2 regions of the Allostigmatella hybrida genome follow, and region 2 is predicted to be linked to the other one. Evidence: riboswitches for the same ligand, from Rfam matches in the RefSeq annotation. Region 2 holds a riboswitch; the other holds the start of a gene.
The links. Region 2 has a riboswitch for cobalamin ahead of KY661_RS01130 (TonB-dependent receptor plug domain-containing protein). Riboswitches for the same ligand answer to the same signal wherever they lie in the genome.

Region 1 (3,401 bases), on a different contig from region 2:
GCGTCGAGATCAAACCCGCCGGAGGTGCCGCTGTAGCCGTTGGCGCCGCTGTCGCGGATGCGCACGAAGCGCGCCCGCGAGACGCCGAGCGTGGCCAGGTCGAACCCATCGCCGCCGGCCACGGTGGGGTCCGTGGGGCTGATGCCGTTGTCGGGGTGGGAGAACACGGGCTTGACGCCCGCGCACCCGGGGAAGCCCTCCGGCCGGTTCGTGGCGTCGCAGGGGAACTCGCTCCACGTGACGCCGTCGTCGCTCACCGCCACCACGCCCGTCTCGGGAAAGCGCGCGAAGGCGTTCTCGAAGACGATCAGGTCCACGCCGGGACCGTCCACCACGGCGATGTCGGTGAACTCCAGGACGATGACGCCCTGCTGGCCCAGGCTGAGCACATCCAGTGAGCCGGCGCTGCTGCCCTCGCCCCGGGGCGGCCCGAGCACGACGCCCGGGAACAGGTCCTGGCCAAAGCCCGCGGAGGCCCCGGGTTGGAATGAAACGACACGGTCCGCGAAGGGGTTGGAGGCCGCCGCCGGAGGGGGGCCCGCGTCCCGCTGCTCGTCGTCCCCGGGCCCCGGCTCACCGGAGGCATCGTCCCCGCCACAGGCGGTCAGGCTCATGAGCGTGGCCAGCCCCACGCCAGACAACCCTGCTGGAAACCGGAGGAGGTTCATGGCTGGTCAATGCGGACGAGCCGCTCTCCATTCTTGTCGGACACGCCCACGAGCAGGCTGCTGCCCAGCTCCGTGAGCGACAGGACCTGCGTGCAGCTGTCGGTGAACTTCAGCACGGGGGTGGCAGGGCCCGGGGTGACGGAGCCCTCGCTGAGCGCCAGCGCCACGCGAGACACGTCCGTGTACGCGGGCGGCCAACTGGAGCTGTCTCCGAGCAGCAGCGCCACGCCGTTGCCGAAAGCCGCCACGGTGAAGAAGTCGCTGGGCAGCGTCAGCTCGGGGGCGTCCGAGAGGTTGAAGGGCGTCTTGCTGCTGAGCGCCGGCTGGTAGAGTGACGGCGCCGCGGCCCGCAGGCGGTTGGCGAAGCTCAGGCCATCGAAGTAGCCCAGCACGGCCACGCCCTCGGCGGTCACCGCCGTGTGCCCGCTGGAGGCCTCCCAGGCGGGATCAAACCGGGCGAGCAGCGAGATCGTGGGCGGATCCGTCTGTGCCTGGAGGGCGTAGATGCCTGCCTCCGGCGGGTTGCTGCCCAGCCCCAGGCCGTTGATGAAGAAGGTGTCCTGGATCGAAGCGGCCGTGAAGTTACCGGGTGCGGAGAGGTACCGCGGGCTGGCGGGAGTCTGGTTCTGGTAGAGCGAGACGTAGCCCGGGAAATTGGCGCCGGACTTGGTGTAGCCGCTGAGCAGCCGCGAGCCGTCATTCACCAGGTAGCCACTGGGGTAGACCGTGTTGCCACGGTCCGAGGGCTCGATGATCGAGAACAGGGCCTCGCCACCGGTCTGCAGCGAGGGCCATGTGCCCAGCGGATACACCTGGTTGTCCGCGCCGCTCAGCCCATAGACGGTGTACACGGGCCCCGGGCCCACGGCCGTGACGGCGATGATGCCCACGGGCAGGGCCGAGTTTTCCGAGGCAGAGAAGCCCGCCTGAAGCTGGAGCGTGCCAAGCTTCGCGTCGTGAGGCACATCGCAAGGGCCTCCGCCGCCGTCCGTGCCGCCATCGCCCGTGCCGCCATCGCCCGGAGGCGTGGGATTGTCCCCGCCGTCCGTTCCCCCGTCCCCTGTCCCCGCGTCGCCCGGGCCCGGGCTCGTGGGCGGGCCATTGGGATACAGGGGAACGCACTTCTCCTCCTGACAGACCCGGGGATTGGCCGGATCCCGCTGCTCGGCGTCCTCCTGGCAGTCAAAGGAATTGGTGCACTCCGAGCCGCAGCCGGTGCCCAGGCCCACGAGCACGAGGGTGCCCAGGACGGGCATCCACCGCGTCCACGTCTTACCGAGTCTCATCGCGTTCCACATTTGGCGCTCCGCTCCTCCGCCCCCTCCGGGCGAATGACCTTCGAGGCGCGTGCGCGGAGGCCCCCGGAACGGTCCGGAGCATGCCTCCGTCACCTCCCCTCGGAGGTTCCGGTGATGGCCGTGCCGCTGGGCGGCACGGATCCTGGGCAGGTCTTCGGACTCACAGGCGCGGAGGGCTCGCGGGGAGACCTCCTCCTACTGGCTGTCGCTTCCCGGCCTCGGATGGGGCCAGTGCTTGCGTGGACAGCGCTCGTTCCTGTTCACCGCTGCGGGGCAGTCCCGGACTCACACCGGGTTCCCTTGAGCCTCCATGACGTCATGGGGGCGCCGAGGACAACCCGGGGGATATGGCGGCATGCAGGCGTTTGTCAAACGGCAACCCCGGCGCGCCCGGGGTGGGAGGGCTACTCCTCGCTGGCCGCGGCCAGCTTGAAGGCGTCGAGCACCGCGGCGGAGGCCCGGTCCAGGTACTTGCCCTTGCGGATGAGCAGGCCGATGGGGCGCGAGACGGTGCCCTCGGCGAACGGCTTCACCACCAGCGAGTTGGCCTGCACCTCGGCCTGGCACGTGGACAGCGGGAGGATGGCCACCCCGAGCCCCATCTCCACCGCGCGCTTGATGGTCTCGACGTTGTCCATTTCCATCACGGGGTTGAGGTCCAGGTTCTTCTCGCGGAAGAGCCGGTCCAGCGCCTTGCGCGTGGGGGCCTCGCGGTCGAAGGCGATGAAGGGCACGCCCGACAGCGCGGTGAGGCTCACCTTGGCCTTGCTGGAGAACGGGTGGCTGGGCGCGCACACCACCGCCAGCTTGTCGTCGCGGAACGGCAGGATGTCCACGCCGGCGCGCGGCTGCGGGTAGGCGACAATCCCAATCTCCGCCGCCCCGAGGATGACGTCGTCGTAGACCTGATCATTGCGCCGGTAGTTCAGGCGCATGTTCACCTTGGGGTGCGTCTTGAGCAGCTGCTTCTGCACGCTCTGCAGCTCGTGCAGCCCCACCGAGTAGATGGTGGAGACGGTGGTGGTGCCCTGCACCTCGGCGGCCTGCTCGCGGATCTCCTGCTCCACCTCCGCGAAGCGCGCCAGGATTTCCTTGCAGCCGCGGAACAGCCGCTCGCCGGCGGGCGTGGGGGTGACCTGGCGTGCGCTGCGCGACAGCAGCTTCTGCTCGTACCGGTTCTCCAGCGCGCGAATCTGCTGGCTGACCGCCGACTGCGTCACGTGGTTCAGCTGCGCCGCGCGAGAGAAGGAGCCCGTCTCCACGACATCACAGAACATCTTCAGGCTTTCGAGCTGCATTGGGGGGGCTCCTACACCGGTGGAGAGGGGTAAAGCCAGAGGTAATTAGCTGTCCTTACATACCCTTGGGGCTCAGAGCGTCTCAAGGCTGCGGGGGAGGCGGAGGAGGGGAGAGGTAGGGGCGCGTCAGGACAATG
Region 2 (3,401 bases):
GCGGCCCTGCCGGGCAGGGGGTAACCGTCGAGATCCTCGGCCTGGGCGTCGAGGAGGTTCTTGAGTTCCAGCGACACGGTCAGCTCGGGCGTCCGGCCGAAGGTGCTGGAGAGGCCCGCGTGGAGGAAGGTCCGTCCGGGCAGCACCGCTTCCTCCGTGCGGTTGACGAACTGCGCGGCCTGCGTGGCCACCTCCACGCGGCCGGTGAGCCAACGGGGGCCTCCCGAGGCGCGGGCGCTCAGCTTGTGGCGGGGCCGGTAGGGCAGTTCCTTAAGGTAGTACCGCGGATCATCCCGGAGGTTGCGCGACACGAGCAGGGTGTAGCTGAACGCCCCGGCCAGCCAGGGGAAGGGGCGCCACTCGCCCTCGGCCTCCAGGCCCACCGCGCGCGCCGAGGCGAAATTGTACGGCTTGGCGGCGAAGGGGGGATAGAGCTCGTAGGCGATGAGGTTCTCGTAGAGGCTGTAGAAGCCGCCCACCGAGGCCAGCGAATGCTCCGTGCGGTGCACCACCGCCGCGTCCATGTAGAGCACCCGCTCGGGCTTCAGGGAGGGATTGGGCAACAGCAACCCCTGGCGCACGTAGAGTTCCTGGAAGGAGGGCGCACGGTGGGCCTGTCCCACGTTGGCCCGCAGCGCGAAGCCCTCCGGCAGCTTCACCGTGGCGCCCACCTTCGGGGACAGCAGCGTGTACGGCCCCGCGCGCTCCAACCGCACCGAGGGAATGAGGCGCAGGAGCTCTCCTGCCAGGCTCACCTCGTCCATCAGCATGGCGCTGGCCCGCCACCAGCCCGGCCGGGAGTCCTCTCCCGGGGCACCTTCCGCTCCGGTGACGTCCTCGGTGGACACCGTCACCACCGCCGAGACGCCGTGCCGCTCGCCCAGTTGCGTGCGCGCCTCCGCCTCCACGCCGCCCACGCGCTGCACCTGGTGGCCCTGTGTCACCAAGGGCCCGCTGGACAGCCCGATGCGGTCCCCTCGGAACCACGCCCGCGCCGAGCCCTGCACTCCGCTGGACTCGCCCGACAGCCGCACGCTGGCCGCCACCCGCCCGGCCTCCTGCCTCGCGTCCGGCAACGGGTTCTGCGCGGTGCCCGCCAGCCCCCGGTCATCGGCGGACAGCTCCAGCAGCGCATCCAGCTCCAGCGTCTCGCCCAGCCCGTGCCTCAGCCGGAGCAGCCCGCCGGCCCCCCGCGCGTCGTTGTTCGCGCGGCGCCGCTCGACGAGCGGATCTCCCGGCAGCGCGGGGCTCGCATCGAAGCGGAAGCGGAAGTTCCCCGTGGAGCGGCCTCCATGGAGCAGCAGCAACGCCTCGCCCTCCCCCACCGGCCCCGAGGCCATCCCCCACCCACGCACGGTGTCCCAGCTTCCATAGCTGGCCTCCCCCGCCACCTGCACTTCGTGGCCGGGCCGCCGCGTGACGACGTTCACCACGCCCCCGAGTCCGCCCGAGCCGTAGCGGGCGCCCGCGCCCCCGCGCAGCACCTCGAAGCGCTCCACCAGCGCCAGCGGCACGCGCGACAGGTCCGCGATGCCGCCCGCGCCGTTCAGGGGAATGCCATCCAGCAGCACGAGCGTCCCGTTGGCCGCGGCGCCGCGCACCACCAGGCTCTTGCTCTGGCCGTAGCCGCCGCTGTCCTGCACCGCCACGCCCGGGGCGGTGGCGAGCACCTCGGCGGCGTCGCGGGCCGCCCCGCCAAAGTCCGCCGTCTCAATGACGGTGAGCGCGCCGCTGGGGTCCCGCTGGGCCGCCGACTCCGGAGGCTCGGACACGGGGGCCGCGTGGACCTCCACGGCGGGCACGGAGAAAACGGGCACCTCGGGACCGGCCGGGGCGGCGGTCTCCTGGGCCTTCACGGAACTGCTCATGCTGAGCGCCAGGCACACTGCCAGCCCGGCGCGCGCGGGCCACGCCATGCTCCGCCTTCCACTCTCTCTGTCGAAGAGAGAAGGCCAACCGGAGCCCTCACCGGGGCGCCCGGACCCCTGGGCAGGTCTCCTGGCTCATGGGCTCGGCTGCCCACTCACAGTGGCGGGACCGCGCCGGTCTTCCACCGGCTTCCCTCTTGCGTGCCCGGTGTGGGCACCCAAGGGCGTGCCCCTTGTAGGGGCTCACCCCACGTGCGTCAAGCGCGCCGCCGGCGGCGTCAGGCGCGCGTGGACGTACTGCTCGAAGGCGGCGGCCTGGAGGAAGCTCACCTCCACGCGCCCGAAGCGCAGCGCGGAGCGGTCGAACAGGGGCGTGGGCCGGCCCGGGACGATGAGCACGCCGCCCACGAAGGTGCCGTTGTGGCTGCCGGCATCCACCACGTGCCACACGCCCGTGTGCGGCTCCTTGCGGAAGAAGGCGTGGGTGCGCGAGACGGTGAGGTCCTCGAGCACCGCGTCATTGTCCAGGCTGCGGCCGAGCTTCAGCTCGTTGCGCGCCGGGAAGCGCTCGCGCAGCTCCAGCACGTGCAGCTCCAGCGCCCCCTGGGGCCCGCGGGCCCGCGCCGGCGTGACGGGGCAAGCGTTGGCCTGGAAATCCCACCGCTGCACGGGCGACTCCCACACCAGCACAGGCCAGGAGACGGAGCGCAGCACCGTTTGCCGATCGGCGAGCAGTTGCGAGGCCAAGATGGAGAACTTGAGCGCCAAGGCACACCCTTCGGTCGAAGCGGAGGCCGGAAGCTGTGCATGCCCTAAGGGAGCGTCCAGCCCCGCCCTTGTCCAAAAGGGTGATGGCGCTTCCTGGGAGAGGACAAAGGTGCGGCAAGGTGCGCCCCGTCCAGACCTCGCATCCCGTTTCGTGGACGCAGAGGCCACGCGCGGGACGGTTCTTCCGCCCTGCCCCGAGGGAGCACGGCCTGGCACGAAGGGTGCTCCAGGCGCCGGTGGCCTCAGGCGGCCAGAGCCGGTGAGGCGGCCGGGCCATGGGTGGCCCGGCGGGCGTGAAGGAGTGGGCGGACGATGCTGACGGCAGGGAAGCGATTGGCGGTGTTCTCCATCCGGGAGGGCAAGGGCGGGAGCATCTGGGTGCGCGCGGGCAGCGCCTTCGTGAACAAGGACGGCTCGCTGAACGTGCTGCTGGATGTGCTGCCGCTGGATGGGAAGCTGCACGTGCGCGAGGCGGCGGAGCGGCGGGACGGGGCGCAGACGCCGGGGGGCCGGTACGCGCCCGGCCCGGGGCTCGAGCCGGAGCTCATGGGAGGCCACCCGTGAGGGGGCCCGTGCGGCGGATGGCGTGGGGGGTGGTGCTGGGGCTGGGACTGCTCGGCTCCAGCGTGGCGGAGGCGCGCGGCAAGGCGCGCACCCAGTACACGGGCGTGGTGAACCTCAACGAGGCCACGGAGGCGGAGCTGGACCGGCTGCCCGGCGTGGGGATGAAGGCCGTGCAGCGCATCCTCGCGCAGCGGGCCAAGC

Region 1: it holds a riboswitch for cobalamin, as region 2 does, so the genes downstream of both, KY661_RS10000 (hypothetical protein) here and KY661_RS01130 (TonB-dependent receptor plug domain-containing protein) in region 2, are expected to answer to the same signal.

Annotation. Positions count from the first base shown of each region.
Region 1 covers NZ_JAHXBH010000004.1:245,164-248,564, forward strand. Annotated here, with positions in the region: gene KY661_RS09995 (cell surface protein) at 1-668, opposite strand, end outside; gene KY661_RS10000 (hypothetical protein) at 665-1,954, opposite strand; cobalamin riboswitch at 2,095-2,313, opposite strand; gene KY661_RS10005 (LysR family transcriptional regulator) at 2,371-3,264, opposite strand; gene KY661_RS10010 (hypothetical protein) at 3,347-3,401, opposite strand, start outside.
Region 2 covers NZ_JAHXBH010000001.1:283,954-287,354, reverse strand. Annotated here, with positions in the region: gene KY661_RS01130 (TonB-dependent receptor plug domain-containing protein) at 1-1,916, opposite strand, end outside; cobalamin riboswitch at 1,972-2,105, opposite strand; gene KY661_RS01125 (FHA domain-containing protein) at 2,112-2,636, opposite strand; gene KY661_RS01120 (hypothetical protein) at 2,949-3,200, shown strand; gene KY661_RS01115 (ComEA family DNA-binding protein) at 3,197-3,401, shown strand, end outside.